Regions from separate parts of the Desulfobaculum sp. SPO524 genome, predicted to be linked through region 1. Evidence: predicted binding sites of a transcription regulator. Region 1 holds the regulator's gene; each other region holds the start of a gene.
What was found. The regulator sigma-54, encoded in region 1, starts transcription at its own class of promoters, with help from an activator protein. The targets are predictions, from matches to a motif close to CTGGCACGGNNNNTGCTT.
Positions count from the first base shown of each region.

Region 1 (6,510 bases):
ACGCCACGCACTCTGTCCAGCTTCCGGGCGGGCAGGGCGGCTGCTCCGGTGGACAGCGCGAATACGTGCCCATGCTGGCGCGCGCCGCTGTTGCCGCCGGCGCGAACGGTGTCTTCCTTGAAACGCACCCCGACCCGGATTCCGCCCTGTGCGACGGGCCAAACTCATGGCCGCTGACAAAGCTGGACGCCCTTGTCCGCGACCTCGACAACCTCTGGAAGCTGCCCCATGAGTGCTAAGCTGACTGCCGCCGCCAAAGAGCGCGCAAAGAATGTGCGCGTGCTGGTGCTGGACGTGGACGGCGTGCTGACAGACGGCGGCCTGTACTACGACGCCTCCGGGCACGTCTCCAAGCGCTTCAACGTGCAGGACGGCCTGGGCGTAAAGCTGGCGCAGGGCGCAGGCCTTGTGGTGGCCGTCATCACGGGCCTCAAGTCCAAAGCCGTGGAAAAGCGCGTGCGCGAACTGGGCATCAAGGACTACTACGCCGGACACACGGCCAAGATTCCGCTACTCCAGAAGATTTGCGATACCCATGGCGTCACCATGGACGAGGTGGCCTACCTCGGTGACGACTGGGTGGACGCCGGCCCGCTGGCCAACGTGGGCCTGCCCATGGCCGTGGCCAACGCCCAGCCCGAAATTCACGATATGGCCGTATGGGTCAGTGAATGCCGCGGCGGCAACGGCGCAGTACGCGACGCCATCCGCTTTATCCTCGATGCGCAGGGCAAGTTGGACATCCTGTGGGCGGAGTGGAAACAGCGATGAACAGAGCGCGTATGCTCCTTGTCGCGGTGCTGGTCTTTGTGACCATGCTTGGCGCGGCCTATATCATTTGGCGTGGGAGCGGCGCATCCGTGGATGATGTGCCCATCACCGCCCCGCCTGTGGATATGGCCATGCAGGGCGTGGAGCTCACCCGCAGCGCCGGGGACGGCTCCCTGTGGACCCTCAAGGCCGAGAGCGCCGACTACGAAAAGCAGGACGGCCGCATCACGGTTGAGGCTCCCGTTATCGACTGGACCAAGGACGGCCGGGAGCCGGTGCACATCGTGGCTCCCAAGGGCCGCGTTGATCAGGCGACGGGGTCTGCGGAATTGTGGCCCGAAGTTGTCGTGACAAGTGGCGATACTACAGTGTATTCCAAGCGTCTGGACTATGACGGCGAGGCGCGGATTATCACCGTCCGCGAGGATGTCCGCATTGTGCGCGAGGGCATGACCCTCCGCGCGCCGGAAGTCGTCTATGATCTTTCCACCAATGTCATCACCGCCACCGGGGGCGTGGAGTCCGTCATGGACGGCATGGCCGCCCCGGGCAGGGAGAAGTAGCCTTGAAGACGTTTGCACGCACCGCCGCACTCGCCCTTGCGGGTGTGCTCGTAGCGGCCTCGCTGGCATTTGCCGCGGCCGCCGATACCGTACCGACCAAAATCACCTCTCAGAAAACCGTCTACGACGAAAGCGGCAAGACCGTCGTCTTTACGGGAGATGTGCTCGTCACCCGGCCGGATATGAAAATCTGGTCCGACAAGATGACAGTGCACCTCACCCCGTCCGATACGCCGGATACGCCCGGAACCATCCGCAAAATCGTTGCCACCGGCAACGTGCGGCTGAAGCGCGAGGGCAAGACCGGTACCTGCCGCAAGGCTGTGTACACCGCCGAAGATGGTCTGCTGACCCTCACCGGCAAGCCCGTGCTCAAGGATGGCGAAAACAGCATTGCCGGCAAGGTTATCCGCCTGTGGCTCAAGGACAACCGCAGCGAAGTGGAAAGTGGCGACGCACCCGTGGAAGCCATCTTCTTCACCCCGGCTGACGGGGGCGGCAAGTAGCATGAGTGTCCTTTCAGCCAATGATCTGTGCAAGATCTACGGGCAGCGCAAGGTTGTGCAGGATATCGCCGTCAACGTGGCGCAGGGCGAGGTTGTTGGTCTGCTTGGCCCCAACGGCGCGGGCAAGACCACCACGTTCTACATGCTGGCGGGCATCATCAAGCCCAACGGCGGCGCGGTGCACCTTGATGACGAGGCCATCACCATGCTGCCCCTGCACGAGCGCGCCCGCCTCGGCATGAGCTACCTGCCGCAGGAAAGCTCCATCTTCAAAAAGCTGTCCGTGCGGCAGAATCTGGAGATTATTCTGGAGCAGAGCGGACTGGACAGCGCAGAGCAGAAGCGGCGCGCGGACCAGTTGCTGGACGAGCTGGGCATTACGCGCCTTGCGGACCAGAAGGCCATGCACCTCTCTGGCGGCGAGCGCAGGCGGCTCGAGATTGCCCGCGCGCTTATCCTAAATCCGAAATTCATGCTGCTGGACGAGCCTTTTGCGGGGATTGACCCCATCGCCGTGGATGACATACAAGGAATTGTGCGCGGGCTGAAAGAGAAGGGCATTGGCGTGCTTATCTCCGACCATAACGTCCGCGAAACCCTGCGCATTTGCGACAGGGCCTACCTTGTCTACGAAGGCCGCATCATCCTGAGCGGTACTCCGGAAGAAATTTGTGCCGATCCGAAGGCTCGCCGGGTCTACCTTGGCGAGGGGTTCTGTCTGTAACCTTCCGGAAATTCTATATAAATCCCTATATTCAAGAACCTTGCCAGTCTTGGTTGCAAGCTTGTTGTGAATGTGGCATGGTGCTTGTGCGGTCGGTAACGAAGTCCGCACAAGCACCATTTTTTTTAGATGCCGTAGGCACTGTCGCACTTCCGCCCCCTTTGACGGGGCAGCCTGATACGGAATCTGCAACGCCAACATTTCGCAAGAAGACATAAGCCAACATGGCACTTGAACTACGACAACAACTCAAGCTCTCTCAGCAACTGGTCATGACACCGCAGTTGCAGCAGGCCATCAAGCTGCTGCAGCTCTCCCGCGTGGAGTTGGTGGACATGGTCCAGCAGGAACTCCTCGAGAATCCCCTTCTGGAGGAGGCCGCCGTCGAGCCGTCGCAGGAGAAGGCCGAGGCCGAGCAGGACGCCCGGTCGGCAGAAGCCGTAGACAACGGCGAAGCCATGGCCGATGGCGTTGGCGATCAGGACGCGATGCAGGGCGCGGATTGGGAAAACTACCTCGGGGAGTTCTCTTCCACGGGGCGGCAGTCCTCGGCGCGTGAAGCGGAAATCCCGGAGGAGGGCTTGTCCTTTGAGGCCCGTCTCTCGTCCAAGCCATCGCTGGAAGGGCATCTGGAATGGCAGATTCGCCTCTCGGACATGACGCCGGAGCAGGTGGACATCGCAGAGGTTATCCTCGGCAACCTTGGCTCGCAGGGGTACCTGCAAAGCACCGTTGAGGAAATCGCCGAGGAAGCCAAATGCTCCGTGGACGCCGTGGAGGAAACGCTGCACCGCGTTCAGCGCATGGACCCCGTGGGCGTTGCCGCCCGCGACCCGCGCGAGTGTCTGCTCGTACAGCTTGAGGTCAACGGATACGACGACCCCATCCTGCACTCCCTCGTCAGCGACCACCTGGAGGACCTTGAAAAGCGCCGCTACAAGCCGCTGGCGCGCAAGTTCCGCCTCACCCTCGAAGGCCTCAAGGAATACCTCGACTTTCTGCAAACCCTTGACCCCATGCCCGGTGCTGCCTTTGGCAGTGGCGAGGCGCAGTACGTCAGCCCGGATGTGCACGTCTACAAGTACGAGGACGACTTCGTCATCGTGCTCAATGACGACGGTTTGCCGCAGTTGACGGTTAATGATTTCTATCTCGATTCCGTGAAGGATGGGCGCGGCGCGCCGGAGAAGGAATACCTGAACGAGCGCCTGCGTTCCGCCCAGTGGCTGATGAAAAGCCTGTACCAGCGCCAGCGGACCCTCTATAAGGTTATGGAGAGTCTTGTGCGCTTCCAGCGCGGGTTCTTCGAGCATGGCGTGACCCGTCTGAAGCCCCTCATCCTCAAGGATGTGGCAGACGACATCGAAATGCACGAATCCACCATCAGCCGCATCACCACCAGCAAGTATGTGTCCACGCCCCATGGCGTGTTCGAGCTGAAATTTTTCTTCAACAGCGCCCTCGGTATGGACGACGGATCACAGGTCGGTTCCGAGAGCGTGAAGGCGCACATCAAGGAACTCATCGGAAAGGAAGATACCAAAAAGCCTCTTTCGGACGAGAAAATCGCCGATATCCTCAAAGGGCGGCTTCAGGTCAACATCGCACGGCGAACTGTTGCCAAATATCGCAGCTCCCTCGGCATACCGTCCTCCTCCAAACGCAAGCAGGTCTTTTAGGAGGGGCGGAGTGGCGACAACACCCTTTATTTTCAGGCTGAATGCAAGTACACTTTCCAATATGGTGAGTATTCGATCCAACCCCAGCAGTTAAGGAGGATCGTCGATGAACATCAGCTTGACCTTTAAGAATTTCGAGCCTTCGGACCATCTCAAGCAGTATGCCCGCAAGCGCTTTGAAAAGCTGATCAAGTACGCCGATACCGGCAATGCCGAATTGCAGATCAACATGAGTGTGGAGAAGTTTCGCCACATCGCGGAGGTCTCGCTTGCCGGGGACAATATGAATATGTCCGCCGTTGAGGAGTCGGAAGACATGTACTCCTCCATCGACCTTGTGCTGGACAAGATGTCCGCACAGGTCCGCAAGACGCGTGAAAAGGACAAGGACCGCCGCCGCGCGCGCGACACCGTGCGCCAGGAAGACGTCGCCGCCCTTGCCGGATTCGACGCCGAGGACATGGACGCCGCATCCGGCCCTGTCATCGTGCAGGCCGACACCTACACGCCCAAGCCCATGATGGCCGACGAGGCCGCCATGCAGCTGGACACCTTCAAGTATGATTTCCTCGTGTTCCGCAACGCTGAAACCGAACGGGTCAACGTCATCTACCGCCGCAAGACCGGCGAGTATGGCCTCATTGATCCCGGGATGTACGAATGAAGCTCGGAGATTTTGTCGATAGCGATTTGATATTCCCTGAACTTTCGGCCAGAACCAAGTCTTCGGTTCTGGCCGAACTTGTGGCCGGGGCTGCGCAGCATGTGCAGGGCATTGACCCTGAACATGCCAAGGAAGTCCTGCTGGAGCGGGAATCCCTGGGTACCACAGGAATCGGCGACGGCATCGCCATCCCCCACGGCAAGCTGGAAGGGCTGGACGACATCGTCGTTGTTGCCGCCAGAAGCCGCGAGGGCGTTGACTTTGATGCGCTGGACTTTAAGCCCTGTCATATCTTCTTTCTTGTGCTTGCGCCGGAAAAGGTGGCCGGGATGCATCTGCGCATCCTTGCCCACATTTCGCGCACTCTCAAGGATGAGAAGTTCCGCACGGCCTTCTTGGAGGCTGGCGATAAGGACGAACTGGTCCGCCTTATCAAGGGAGCCTAAGCATGGAATCTGTTGTGCCGGGAGCGGCCGCCGAGCCGGATTTTCCCGTCATTATCCTCTCCGGACTCTCCGGAGCGGGCAAATCCACTGCCCTGAAGGTTTTTGAAGACCTTGGCTTCGTCTCCGTGGACGGGCTGCCCCCGGATGTTATCCCCGAATTCGTGGACCTGTTTCGCCGTCAGAAAGAGGTGTACCATCGAGGGTTGACCCTTGGGCTGGACGTCCGCCATTCTGACTTTACCGCCAAATGGGAACAGACACGGGGCATCCTTGCCGAAAGCGGCGTGGAGCCGCGCGTGGTGTTTATTGAAGCCGGAGAAAATGTGCTGCGCCGCAGGTATGCGGCCACCCGCCGTCCGCATCCGCTGGAGCAGGGCGTCGGGCTGGACCGCGCCCTTGTGGAGGAGCGCCGCCTGCTCGCCCCGGTGCGTGACTTGGCCGAGCTTGTCATCGACACCTCGGACTATTCCATCCACGACCTGCGCCGCACGTTGCAGGAAAAGTGGAATTTCCTGCAGGACAAATGCTATGGCCTGCACGTGTACTTGGTGACCTTTGGCTTTAAGCACGGGGTGCCAACGGACGCGGACCTTGTCTTTGACCTGCGCTTTTTGCCGAATCCGTACTTTGAGAAGTCTCTGCGGAGCCTGACGGGACGTGACAAGGCGGTTTCCGATTTTGTCCTGCGCTCGCCAGAGGGCGGGGAATACCTTGAGAAACAGCTTGATTTCCTGCACTATGTCCTGCCGTGCTACGCGCGGGAAGGGCGGTACAGGCTGACGGTTGCCATTGGGTGCACCGGCGGCAGGCATAGGTCCGTCGCCGTGGCCGAAGCCGTCTTTGACTCTCTGCGTCAGGCAGAGTATTCCGTATTTCTTGAGCACAGGCATCTCGACCTCGAATGAGGCGGGTGAAGGACGAAATTCCATTCGCGCCGAAAGTGGCGCGCTAGCGGGTATCATGAGCGAAAAGACAACCAAGACAGTCGGTGTGGTCATCGTCACCCACGCGGAGTACGGCGAGCATTTGCTGAATGCCGCCGAGGTCATCCTTGGCGAGCAGGAATACTGCGAAGCCATCGGTGTGGGCGTGGATCAGGAGATGGACGAAATTCTCCAGAACCTGCGCGAAGCCGTGGAACGCGTCGATGCAGGCGC
Region 1 covers NZ_JBJDSB010000002.1:869,923-876,432, forward strand. Annotated here, with positions in the region: gene kdsA (3-deoxy-8-phosphooctulonate synthase) at 1-239, shown strand, start outside; gene ACI3L3_RS09485 (KdsC family phosphatase) at 229-771, shown strand; gene lptC (LPS export ABC transporter periplasmic protein LptC) at 768-1,334, shown strand; gene ACI3L3_RS09495 (LptA/OstA family protein) at 1,337-1,840, shown strand; gene lptB (LPS export ABC transporter ATP-binding protein) at 1,842-2,564, shown strand; gene rpoN (RNA polymerase factor sigma-54) at 2,789-4,243, shown strand; gene hpf (ribosome hibernation-promoting factor, HPF/YfiA family) at 4,350-4,907, shown strand; gene ACI3L3_RS09515 (PTS sugar transporter subunit IIA) at 4,904-5,353, shown strand; gene rapZ (RNase adapter RapZ) at 5,356-6,258, shown strand; gene ACI3L3_RS09525 (PTS sugar transporter subunit IIA) at 6,314-6,510, shown strand, end outside.

Region 2 (6,510 bases), on a different contig from region 1:
TGCGCCCACAGCCCGAGCATACGAAACCGCTCTCCCGCGCTTCCCCCTTCATGCCGCGCCCTTCACCCCCACCACGAAGCCCCAGCGCCAATCAACAGCCGCAACGCCGGCACCATCCCCGCCGCGCCACCCGCCATTGGCGGCCCCACACTTCGCCGCGGCCTCTTGAGTTTCCCGCACGGCAGACGTATCCTCACTCGCCACGCCACAGACACACAGCGCCATGGAGCACAACATGCCCACAACACTTCCCGAAGGCGAATACGTTGGCACCCGCTTCCAGGGTGAGGATTTCGCTGATGCGGACCTTTCTGAAATTGAATTCTACAACTGCACATTCACGGATTGCGTCCTCCAAACGGCCAGCCTGCGATTCAGCTTTTTTGAGAAGTGCCATTTTGAGCGGTGCAATATGACGCTGGCGGGATTTCGCGGGGCGCGGATGGTGGACGGGGCGTTCAAGGACTGCAAGCTCCTTGGCATCAACTGGGGGGAATGCGGCGGGTTCTTTCGGGCCAGCTTTACGGACTGCCTGCTGGACGAGGCCTCCTTTGCCAATATGAACCTGCAGCGCATGCGCTTTACGGGTTCAACCTTCCGGGGCGGCACATTCTCCAACACCAACCTTTCCCTCGCCAGCTTCGAGGACTGCGACCTTGAGGGCTGCCGCTTTAGTAACGCCAATCTCTACAAAACCGACTTCACCACGGCCCGAAACTACTTCATCAGCGCCGAGGACAACACCATCACCAAAGCCAAATTCTCCCTCCCCGAGGCCGTCTCCCTGTTACGCAACTTTGACATTACGCTTGTGTAGCTTTGGCGGGCACAGGCGGCTCGTGCCGTCCCTCATCCCCCACACAACAACAAAAGGCGGGACCGCTCAGGAGCGGTCCCGCCTTTTTCATACGGGGGTAGTCAGCGCGGGGCTGACTAGAGGCCGAGGGCCTCGCGGATGGCGTCGATGCCGTGGGCTTCCACGAAGCGGGCGACGCGCTGTTTCTTTTTGCCGTTCTCGCGGTAGTAGTCGAGGAAACGGTCGATACAGTCCAGTGCCTCTTCGGTGCTGAGGCCCTCGGTGAGGACGTCGGCAATGCGGGCGCGGCTACCGGAGTTGCCACCGAGGACGATGGTCCAGCCCTTACGGCTGCCAACAAGGCCAATGTCGCGGACATAGCTTTCGGCGCAGCAGATGGGGCAGCCGGACACGCCGAACTTAATCTTGGCGGGCACTGTGGCGCTGGAGAAGCGCTGGTCGATGGCGTCGGACATGGCGAGGGAATCCTGCGTGCCAAACTTGCACCATGCGTTGCCGGGGCAGGCCTGCACGTAGTGGCCCGCCAGTTTGTAGGGCAGGGCCTCACAGGCGGGATTGACGGCTTCTTCCTTCAGGCCGATGAGGGCAAAGCGCTGGCCGGAGGTGATTTTCACCAGCGGCACATTGTGCTCGCGGGCAACCTTGGCCACGGCTTCCAGTTCATCGGGGGTCACCACGCCGGAACGCGGAGTGATGCGCACGGCGTAGGTCTCCTTATCGCGCTGCGCTATGCAGCTCGCGGGGAGGTTAGACATCTGGATTCTCCTTGAAATATGTGTCCCGCAGGGCTTGCGGGCATGGAGTTCTGGGAAATTGCCAAGGCGCGGCAATGCCGCGCCGAGCTGTGCAGTCTGCCCAAAACCGCGGCGCACTGCAACCGCAAATCCCCCACTCACGCAGGGCTCTCCAGACGCACAAACGGCCCAAAGTCCGCAGGACTCCGGGCCGCAAAAGATGATGGCCGCCGCTGATCAGTGGACCTTGCCGCAGCAGGAACCGGGCACGCAGCCCTTGTCCGAAGGACGGCTGCCACAGCACCCGCGCCCGCCGGCATCCGGCGTGCGGAATGTACTGCGCCCAACACTTGAGGCACTGGTGGACAGCAGACGCTCGCCGCCTTCAGCGCCGCAGAATTCGCACGGCTGGACCGGGGCGTCCCCAATCTGCAATGCCTCATAGACCTTGCCACACGACGGACACTTGTATTCATAAATCGGCATTCTTTCCCTCCTGAACTCTGCGCCCGGAAGCGGACCTGCTTCCGGGCGAGTTGTGGTGACGTTTCCCCGCACGGGGTGGTGCGGGATGAGCGTTAGTCGTCGCCCTCGCGACGCAGGGCCTGACGCAGGGTGGCGGCCTCGGTTTCCAGCGCGCTCAGGCGCTGCTCCAGTACGGCGCGCGAGTTTGCCGCTGCGCCGCCCCAACCGCTCCCGCGCCCCATGGCGCGGCCACCGCCCATGCCACCGCGAAAACCACGGCCACAGCCGCGTCCCATACCGCGAGGCGCGCCGCCCGCAGGGCCAGCAGGCCCCGCCGAGCCACAGCGCCCGAAACCGCCGCCAGTGCGCGGTCCCTGACCAAGAGGACCTGTTCCATCGAACCCAGGCATAGTGCTCCTCCTTTGCTATTGTGACTGCATGGGGAAGAAACGCGTCCACGCGCTCCTCCTCTCTGTATTCACAGCACAAGGCATGCCACAGGATTTTTTCCCATAATATTAGAGGGATACAAAAATATACAGATCCATCACCACCGGGCAAACGGCGCATTTTTCGCCCGCCACAGCCCCTCTGCGACGCACTCTGCGCCCTCTCACCTACTTGGTGCGCACACGGCGTGATACGGGGCGCGGCAGGCCCTGCTTATCGCTCCAGCCCACAAACGCCGCGCCATACCGCAGGGGCAAAGGAAGGACGGTCTCCGGCTGGGCCGCCGCATCCTGCAGTCCGCCGAGAAGGACAAAGCGGCTCGACGCCCCCTTCACCGCGCCAAGGCGCCGCCGCAACTCCCGCCACGACTGCGCCGGGTCCGGCCCGGCAAGAAGCCACAAGGACGGCACCTTCAGCCCCTGCGGCGCCAATGCGACCTGCCCTGTGCGCCGCGCCGGGCCGCGCGTCACAAGGGAGCAGACCAAAAAGCCCTGCTCCAGTTTCTTCGCCGCCAGCAGGGCCAATTCGGCCCCACCCTCGTCACCCCACAGCCCGACGCGGGATTCGGGCAAATCCATTGCCGCGCGCAGGGCGCTGTGCGCCGCGAGGGCGTCGCTCACCTGATGCGTCCGGGTCAGCGGCCCTGTCACCACATCCGACCCACCGCAGCCACGCCCGTCGTACACCAGCACCGCGCACCCACGCAGGGCCAGCAGGCGCGCCATGGACAGGGCCGATTCCTGCGGGGTGCAGTGCTCGCAGTGCACCAGCACAAACGCCGCGCGAATGGGTACATCCGGCCTGCGCACAATGGTCCCCTGAAGCCGCACGCCCTTATTGGTGATGGTGATTGGCTCCTCCATGAAGGTGATGCGTGTGCCGTATTCCATGGGCGGATTCGGCGGCATCCACATCAACTGGGCGGGCTTTTTGATGAGCGGATTGTTGTACCTGTCCTTCTTGGGCAGGATGGTTACCACGCCTTCCACAGGTTCCTCGGGCAAAAAGTCGGGCCCGTAGGCAAAAACCATTTCCCCATCGCGCCGCAGCGCCTTGAAGAGCCCGGTTTGCGAGTCGTAGAACAAAAAAGCATCAAAGGCGTCGCGCCCGTCAATGATACTGACGAAACGCTCCCCGCCCATGTGGTAGTGGCCGAAATAATCGCCGGGCACAAAGGTATCCGCGCCGCAACGCTCCAGCGCAAAGGTTTGGGCGAATCCCGCAAACCCACGCAGACCGCCGACATGCACGGTGCCTTCCTCGTCGGTGTAGGCGCCGGGCATGGCGGACCCGTCATCTGGTGCGGGCTGTGAAGTGGCGGGCTGTGGTGGAGGCGGTGCAGACGCGGCGCCATGGCTGCTCACAGGCTTTGGGGCGCTGGCCTGCGGCGGGCCAGATTTCGGTGGTGCAGAAGGCGGCGCAGAGGGCACCGATGACGCCGCCGGACGCGGCGCGGGCGATGCCGTCTGGCGCTGTGGGGCGGGCGGCGGCGTGGCGGGTTGCGGCGTCGCCACAGGCTTTTTGGCCGGATGGGCGGAGGTCTGCTCCTGTGGCGGCTTAGTCTGTGGCGGTTCTGGTGGCGGCGGCTCTGCTGGCGGCGCGGCAGGGTGCTGGCCCTCGGCCACCAGCGGCGGCACGCGGTCCACAATATCCACGGTGTAGACGTCCGGACGCATGGGGATGAGCCGCAACTCCACGCCAGCGAGCCAGATGGCGGCGGCAAGCACCGTCACATGCAGGGCCGTGGACGCCACGGCGCAGAGTATCCGAAGCCAACGCATCCAGCCGCTCCTTCACGGCGCGCGGCGCGGCACCATGCCGCACCCGGCGCGGGTCCCATAAGTCTACACCAGTTCCAGAGCGGCATAAAGCGCAGTATCTTCATATGTTGCGAGGCCTTGCGCACCGCGCCGCAAAAGTCCTCTCCTCCCCGGCCCCGGCTGGCAGGCTTCCCTGCGTCCTGCTTCCCCAGCCGCCGCGTGCCGGAGTCCACCCTTGCCTCCCTCAAGGCGGGCCACTATGCTGGCCCGCAGGAGACGCCAATGAACCACCGCATCTACAAGAACGTCACAGACTACTACGACGCCAACGCCCGGACCTTTACGGCCGAGACCAAAGACCTTGACCTCTCCCACGCGTGGGAGCCGTTTCTTGCCGACCTGCCAAGCCCAGCGCGCATACTGGACGCCGGTTGCGGCTCCGGGCGCGACGCCCTCGTCTTCCTGCGGCGCGGACATGATGTGACGGCCTGCGACGCCTCCGCCCGCATGGTGGCCGAAGCCCGCGCAAACACGGGCTTGCCTGTGCACCACATCGCCTTTCACGACATCCCGTGGCAGCAGGCCTTTGACGGCGTGTGGGCCAACGCTTCGCTGCTGCATGTGCCCCATGCGGATCTGCCCACCGCCCTTGAGCGGCTGGGGCGCGCCCTTGTTGTTGGCGGCACGCTGTATGTCTCCTTTAAGCATGGCACGGACGAAGGCATGGCCCGTGGCGGAACGCTCTTCTTCTCCCGCTGTGATGAAGACAGAATGCGCCGACTTGTGGAGACCCAGCCCACCCTGCGCCTTGACCGGGTGTGGACCACGCCGGATACACGCCCCGCCCGCAGCCATCAGCGCTGGCTGCACGCCCTTCTCTCGCGCGTGGAGCCGTAAGGCGCCGCATGCTCCCTGCCGCGCCCCAGAAGGCCCGCCATCCACAAACGCTTTGACTCCATTCTTCACTATGCAGTAGACTCTGGCGCATATAACTCCGTGGTCCGGCTTGAGGTTCTTCGTCTTCAACCGCGCAAGGAGCACACAGGATGAGCGACTCCGATATGACGTCCACCACGCCCGCAAGCGACATTTTCCCCCCTGAACAGGCCGCGGGCATCACCATTTTGACCATTGACGACGAGGCCATGATCCGGGAAAGCATTCAGGCTTTTCTGGAGGACTGTGGATATAAGGTCCTACAGGCCGAAAATGGCCGTGTTGGTCTGGACGTCTTCCGCAATAAACAACCGGACCTCATTCTGGTGGACCTGCGCATGCCGGAGGTGGACGGACTGGACGTGCTGGCCAGCGTCACGCGCGAATCGCCACTCACGCCCGTCATCGTCGTCTCCGGAACGGGCATTCTGCACGACGCCATTGAGGCCCTGCGCCTTGGCGCGTGGGACTATGTGACTAAACCCATTCAAGACATGTCCATTCTGGAGCGCTCCGTCACCAAGGCGCTCACCCGCGCCAAAAACCTGCACCGCCGCGTCCGCTACCGCGAGGAACTGGAGCGCGACGTGGAACTGCGTACCCGCGAACTGCTGGAAGCCAACCACCGCCTCAATGAACAAATGCGCGAGCGCGAACGCGCCGAGCAGCGCCTTATAGACTCCCTGCGCGAAAAGGAAGTCCTGCTCAAGGAAATCCACCACCGCGTCAAAAACAACCTGCAAATCATCTCCAGCCTGCTGTACCTGCAATCCCAGCACATTGAGGACGACCACGCCCGCGCCGTGTTTACGGAAAGCCGCAGCCGCGTGAAATCCATGGCCCTCGTGCATGAAAAGCTCTACCAGTCGCAGGACCTCGCCCGCATCGACTACCACGAGTATCTCGTCAATTTCGTCGGCTACCTGATGCAGACCTACCACTCGCCCCAGCGCACCATTCAGTTGGACCTGCAAGTCGACGACGTCTATTTGCCCGTAGACAGCGCCATCCCCACCAGCCTCATCATCAATGAGCTGGTCACCAATGCCCTCAAGTACGCGTGGAGCGAGGACGAATCCGGCACCCTTACAGTGTCGCTGGCCTCCAACGGCTCGCGCGTGGAACTGCGCGTCAGCGACGACGGGGCGGGCCTGCCGGACGGCTTTGTGCCCGAGAACTCCGAAACCCTTGGCATGCAACTGGTGGTGAACCTCGTCACCCAGCTCCACGGCGAGTTTGAAGTCCGCACAGAGAACGGAACCGCCTTTATCATCAGCTTTGGCGTGTAGCCCCGCTCCTTCCGCCACAGAACGCGAAACGGGCCGGGAGGCATTGCCTCCCGGCCCGT
Region 2 covers NZ_JBJDSB010000001.1:378,982-385,491, forward strand. Annotated here, with positions in the region: gene ACI3L3_RS01620 (pentapeptide repeat-containing protein) at 236-817, shown strand; gene ACI3L3_RS01625 (NAD(P)/FAD-dependent oxidoreductase) at 934-1,572, opposite strand; gene ACI3L3_RS01630 (zinc ribbon domain-containing protein) at 1,789-2,037, opposite strand; gene ACI3L3_RS01635 (DUF5320 domain-containing protein) at 2,130-2,426, opposite strand; gene ACI3L3_RS01640 (alpha/beta hydrolase family protein) at 2,634-4,247, opposite strand; gene ACI3L3_RS01645 (class I SAM-dependent methyltransferase) at 4,509-5,123, shown strand; gene ACI3L3_RS01650 (histidine kinase dimerization/phosphoacceptor domain -containing protein) at 5,273-6,451, shown strand.
Region 2: a site for sigma-54 is predicted at 2,498-2,515, ahead of ACI3L3_RS01635 (DUF5320 domain-containing protein). Genes of this name have one in related genera too.

Region 3 (6,510 bases), on a different contig from region 1:
GGTCATGGCGTCTTTGAGCGCCAGCTCCAGTTCCTCGCGTACGCCTGTGATGAGGCTGAGGAAGATTTCGTCCTTGCAGGTGAAATGGCGGTAGATGCTGCCTTCGGATATTCCGGCTTCGCGGGCCAGCAGACTGGTGGGGGTATTGTTGAAGCCGCGTTCGGAAAACAGGCGCGCCGCGGCGTCGAGTATTTTGTGTCGTGTTGTTTCGCTCACTCGGTTCGGTCCTTCCTTGTGCGGATTGGGTGCTCACACAGGTCCTAGCCTGTGACGGCAACTGCGTCAACCGGGGGAAAGCGCTTTGGGCGCTTTGTCGATGGAAAAGCGTGCATGATCGGCACGTTGTCTATGCTAAAAAAGGGCCGAGTGTCTACTCGGCCCCTGTGGTGACGAGGGGCGGTGCGCACTACTGCTTCACGGAAGCAATCATTTCTTGCAGGTCGCTGGCCAGTTGCGCCAGTTGCGTGACGGATGTGGAGGAGTGCCCCATGGCCTCTGCGGTTTCTCCGGCAATGCGGTTAATGTCGCCTGCGGAGTGGCTGATTTCTTCGCTGGCGGCAGACTGCTCCTCGGCCGCGCTGGCGATGGACTGCACCTGCGCGGTGGTTTCTTCCACCATGCCGCGAATGGATTCAAGGGCGGCCACGGCGTTGGCGGTGTGGGCGGAGATGCCTTCCATCACTTGCTGGGAGCGGTGCATGCCGTCCACGGTGGTTGCGGTGCTGTTTTGAATGGACTTGACGGCGTGGCCGACCTCCTTGGTGGCGGACATGGTCTTTTCCGCCAGCTTGCGGACCTCGTCCGCCACAACGGCGAAGCCGCGCCCGGCTTCACCGGCGCGGGCGGCCTCGATGGCGGCGTTGAGGGCAAGGAGGTTGGTCTGGTCCGCAATGTCCTCAATCACCTGCACGATGGTGGATATGCCCGCGGCCTGCTCGCTGAGGGCCTGCATGGAGGTGTCGAGGGAGGCAAAGTCCGAGGTGACTTCCTCGAACCCTTCGATAACGGCGGTGATGACCTCGGTGCCTTCGCCGGCGGTGGTGCGGGTGCGTTCGGCCACTTCGGCGGCGCTGGTGGCGTTTCGCGCCACTTCCAGCACGGAGGCGTTCATTTGCTCAATGGCGGCTGCGGCTTCGCTGGCCATGTGGCGCTGTTCCTGCGCGCCGCGGGAGGACTGCTCCACCTGCGCGGAGAGCTCTTCGGAAGCGGAGGCCACTTGAGTGGACACGGACGAGGCGCGGGCGGCGACGTCCGCAATGACGGCGCTTTGCTCCTCAATGGCGTGCTGCTGCAGACGAACTTCTGTGAGGTCGAACCACATGGTCATGGCGCCGGTGCTGGCGCCGTTCATGTCGTGAATGGGGGTAGACACCACGGAATAGACGCGCTTGTCCCCCTGCTGGGTGACGAAATCCATCTCGCTGGCAATCTGTGTGTTTTCCTTCAGGGCTTTGCCGAGGACGGTGGGGCGCGTGGCGTCGCCAAAGGCGAACTCGCCTGTTGTCATGCCGTGGTAGTCCTCGGGCGCTCCTGTGCGGCCAACGGCGTCCACCATGGCGGCATTGAGGAAGGTGATGCGCTCGGTGGTGTCGGCCACGGCGCAGGGCATGGCAATGCCGTCCAGAATGCCCTGTGCGTAGGAGAGTTTACTTTTCAGTTCCTCGGTCATGGCGGTGATGTGGCTGGCGAGGCGCGCCGTTTCGTGGGTGAAGGACCCGGTGAGCGTGGCGCTGAGGTCGCCGGCGGCAATGCGCTCGGAAAAGGTGTTGATGGTGGCCAGCGGGCGGACAACAAGGCGGCGGAACAATACGCCCATGACGATGATGACGAAGAGGATGGCCGCCGCACCGATGCACAGCAGAACGTTGCGGATGGCGGTGACCTTTACAAGCAGTTCGGCCTTGGGGGCGTTGAGCAGAACGCTCCATCCTATGCCTTCTGCGCGGCGGAAGACGCCGAGCTTGGTGACGCCGGCAAAGGTATATTCCGTGGTGCCGTTGCCCACGTTTTGAATCTGCTGTTCAAGGGCGCTGCCGCGCGGGGCGTTGAACATGAGGGCCGGGTCGGGGTGGGCGATGGTGCGCATGTTTTGGTCAAAGACGATGGGGTAGCCGTTTGCGCCGATGGTCAGGGACAGAATGTCGTTGGCGGCGAACCTGTCCCAGTTGGCGCAGACAAGGATGCCGCCCACCAACTCCCCGCCGCGGGTGACGGGCGCGGCAATGTTCATGACCGTGGCTCCGGTAAAGGGCGAGGGCGTAAGGTTCTTGTCCACAAAGGCTTCGTCGCCGTTGGCGATGCCGCTGAAATAGGGCTCGTCTTTGACGTTTTTGCCGCGGAGCTTTTGGCCGTTGGCGTCAAAGCCGGAGACGACTTTGCCGTCGCGGTTAAAGAGCAACACGGTGTCCAGCCTGTCGTTGGATTTGACGATGTCGCGCAGCTGGCTGTTAACGATATAGGCGGTGTCGCGCACGGCGGCGTTCATCATGCCGCGCTGTCCGGCAAGGCTGCTGGCGATGGACACGCCCTCCCCCGAAAAGTCGTCAATCTCCTGCACGAGGGAGTCGGCCAGCTTGTTCATGAACGCGGTATTGTTCGCCAGCTCCAGCTGATAGATGGCGTGGTTGGCGTACAGGACAATGGCCGCGACGGACAGCCCCACCACCACGACGACTGCCAGAATAAATTCCGTTGCTATGCTCTTGATCTTCACGACTCTGCTCCGTTGCTCCGCCGCGCTGCTTCTTTGCGCGGCAACCATCAAAACCGGGTGCGCCGTGCCCCCCACGGCGTGGCGCGTTGTGTGGCCCGGATGCTTGACGGGTTGTGCTCGTCTCGTATGGCAAGCGGGTTATGTGTTGTGCTGTCCTCCAGAACATGCGCCCAGTGCGTCGTTGGTGCGGTGGCGCCGTCACCAGCATGCTGCGGATGAAAATCGCATCGCCCGTCTCCTCATCCATTTGCGTAAAACGATGTTCCTTGTGCAGGGGATATCGGCAGGTTACGCGTTTTTTGTTAGGTGAGCGTTTACTTTGTGGTTTTGGATAAACGTCCGGTGCGAATGCGTCAATAGTGCTTTGCTCCAAAACGCGCTGGCTCCGGTGCTAGATTGCGATTTCTCCATATTGTTGCGTACGAAACGGAATGTGGTACATCGCTGAATATCCCCGTGGGGCGCGGAAAATAACGGGCGGCGCATTTTGCGCCCAGCTTGCGGAGCTGTGGAGAAGGCTCACACGGGAAAATGGCGAGAAAACAGGGCGTTTGAGGCGGTGGCACTGGCTTTGCTATGGTCCGGGTATGAAAATATACACACGATTTGCCATTTGCAGTGCGGGGACCACGCGCACAGCGCGTGTGGAGCCGGTGGTTGGCCGCGCCGACTACTTTTATATTTGCGACACAACCACAGGCGAGGAAACCGCCGTGCCCAATCCCCATCGTGATGAGCAGGAGGGCTGCGGCGTCAATGTGGCGCGGACGCTTGCGGAGCTGGGCGTGGAGGCTGTTTTGGCGGGCAATTGCGGCGCCAAGGCGGCGCGCGCTCTGCGCGAGGCGGGCGTGAAGGTCTCCTACCCCTTTACGGGGACGGTGGATGACGCCATAGCCGCCTTTACGGCCTTAATGCGCGAGGGCGTGTAGCGCAAGACCTGACCGCAAAGTGGAAACCAGCTCAAACGCGGAGCGCGTGTGTGGCCATATTGCGCCGCTGCGCGCGTTTTGTGCGTGGGTGCGATGACTGCACGGTGGCGGGGCCGCGTCAGCTGGGCAGATATGACCAGAAGAGGCGCGCACGGGCGCGCGGGGCGGGAATGCCGTCGCAAGGGGCGCATGGCGCGCCCCTTTGCGTCAGACAAAGTCTTGGGCGCTACGTGTCGGAAGACGTGGCGTGCGGGTGCAGCTCAACCTGCAGAGAGTTGAGCGTCATGCGGATGTCGCACAGGAAGAAGACCATGGAAAAGACCAGGCAGATGATGGCGGCAAAGAACATGGCTTCAATGATGTTCTGCAGCTGAAGCTCCACCACAAAGGTGGCGAACAGGCACAAGATGATCACGCTAACAAAGAACACGCTGGACAGCGCAAGGCTGATGGCGGTCTGCAGCACGCGGCAGCGCTTGAACAGCAGGTCAATCTGCTTGTGGAGCAGGACGGCTTCGGACTCGGATGCTGTCTTCAGCCTGTCCTGCAGGACGTGGATGCGGTCGATGGGGCGGCCAATCCGGTTGGTCATGGAAAGGACAATCAGTCCTACGCCCGATATCAGCACGCAAGGGCTGATGCAGGCTTGGAGGACACGTGTCAGTGCCTCGATGGTCATGTGTATCTCCTTAGGGTGGTAGTAGAGCGCTCGACCTCGCATGAGCGCAGCTTGGCGGCTTACGCCTCCGCCGCTAGGGGGTCAACGACGGCTTTGGGCGGCTACGCGCAAAAGCGCGCAACCAGCCTCTGCCAGCGCCAGCCAGACGCATAACAATCTGAGTGTATCGCATGCGTATGCGCTTTTTCTGCCGCAGAGGCGAAAATGCCATGCAAAAACGTATAAAACCCATACGCTCGCCTTTGCAAGTGGCGCGAAATTGGGCCGCGCATGGTGTTGTGTGTCGTCTGTGCGACTGTATTGTCGTGCTGGCGCATTGCCGCTTTGGATGGGCTGGTGGCCTGTGCGGCGCGCCTTGGGGCCTGTTTCAGCAGGCGCACCGCTCTACAGGGGCATGAAAAACGGCGCGCGGTGCGCCCTCGCCCGCGCCCTCATGCATAAAAAAAGGGAGAGCGCCCTCAGGCACTCTCCCATCCATTGCAGTAGCGAAAGGGTCGCTATTTTTTCATGGCCTTTTTCAGGCAGAGGGCGGCGCCGCCCCACGTGATGCCAAGGCCGATGACCATCATGATGATTGCTCCGGTCGTCATATCTTTTTACCTCTTGAGGGAGTTGTCGGTGTAGCCAATGTAGCCTGCGGGGCTGGTCTTGGCCTGCATGGCGATGCCGATGACCACGGTGGCCGCAAAAACGAGCCAGCCGAAGGACACGATGCTGATGAGCGAGTAGCCGCCGTACAGGGCCTTCAGGTCACCAACGAGGTTGGTGACGAAGAGGAAGCCCAGCATGGGCACGGTGACGAAGCGCAAGCACACGCTCCAAACCGTACCAACATAGAATTCGGAGTTGCGGTTCACGTGGTCGCGAACCACATCAAGGTTGCACAGCCACGTGATGAGGAAGATCTCCACAACTGCGCCGCCCATGATGCCGAAGTTGTTGATGAAGTGGTCGACGATGTCGAGGATGAGCAGGCCCGCGCCGGAGCAGAACACCAGCGAGACCACAAAGCCCGTGCCGCAGATGATGTTCACGGTCTTGCGGCGGGTCCATTCCATCTTGTCCATAAAGGCCGAGATGCAGGCCTCAACAATGGAGATGTGCGAGCTGATGCCGGCCATGGTCAGCGCCAGGAAGAACAGCGTGCCAAACACGGCGGGCATGGGCATCAGGTTGATGGCGGTGGGGATGGTGATAAAGGCCAGTCCCACGCCGCCGGACACCACTTCGTTGACGCCAACGCCTTGCTTGGCGGCCATGTAGCCGAGGACGGCAAAGATCATCACGCCGGCGGCCATGGAGAAGCCACAGTTGATGAACACCGTCATGCAGGCGTTATTATTGATGTCGGACTTCTTGGGCAGATAGCTGGAGTAGGCGATCATGATGGCGAAGCCAATGGACAGGGTGAAGAAAATCTGTCCGTAGGCGGCCACCCAGACCTTATAGTTGCTCAGTGCGCTGAAGTCGGGCTTAAAGAGCCAGTTGAGGCCTTCATTGGCGCCGGGCAGGGTCACCACCCGGAAAATCATGACCATCAGCAGGATGAACAGCGTAGGCATCAGCACCTTGACGGCGCGTTCAATGCCGGCCTTCACGCCGGAGATGCAGGCCGCCCACGTTACGCCCCATGCGACAATGGTGGCAACGAGGATGATCGGCCGCAGGCTGCCCAGTTCAAAGGGCGAGCCCGTCAGCGCGAGGAATTCGCCAAAGAAAAAGTCCTTGGGCGCGGTTCCCCATGCCTGCGTGACGGCAAAGCCGGTGTAGGCGATGGACCAGCCAATGATCGCCACGTAGTACACGGCGATAACAGCGGCAACCAGCACCTGCATCCACCCCAGCCACTCCCACTTGGGATTGATGGCGGCAAAAGTCTTGGGAGCGCTGCCGCGGAATTTGTGGCCAAGGCCGAATTCAAGGATCATGAAGGGGATGCCAGCGGTCAGCATGGCAAAGATGTACGGAATCAGAAATGCGCCACCGCCGTTTTCATACGCCATGTACGGAAAACGCCAGATGTTGCCGAGGCCGATGGCGGAGCCGACGGCCGCGAGGATGAAACCGATCCTCGAACCCCACTGTTCTCTTTCAGTCATTATTCACCTTCCCTATGCGATTAGGTTCTGCTGAACCGGGAGAGCCCATTGCATACCCCTGAGGTGTGCAACCCCTTTTGGGTTCGTCTC
Region 3 covers NZ_JBJDSB010000006.1:55,755-62,264, reverse strand. Annotated here, with positions in the region: gene ACI3L3_RS15690 (TetR/AcrR family transcriptional regulator) at 1-216, opposite strand, end outside; gene ACI3L3_RS15685 (methyl-accepting chemotaxis protein) at 407-2,713, opposite strand; gene ACI3L3_RS15680 (NifB/NifX family molybdenum-iron cluster-binding protein) at 3,301-3,642, shown strand; gene ACI3L3_RS15675 (DUF2721 domain-containing protein) at 3,869-4,321, opposite strand; gene ACI3L3_RS15670 (MetS family NSS transporter small subunit) at 4,819-4,911, opposite strand; gene ACI3L3_RS15665 (sodium-dependent transporter) at 4,918-6,420, opposite strand.
Region 3: a site for sigma-54 is predicted at 3,273-3,290, ahead of ACI3L3_RS15680 (NifB/NifX family molybdenum-iron cluster-binding protein). Genes of this name have one in related genera too.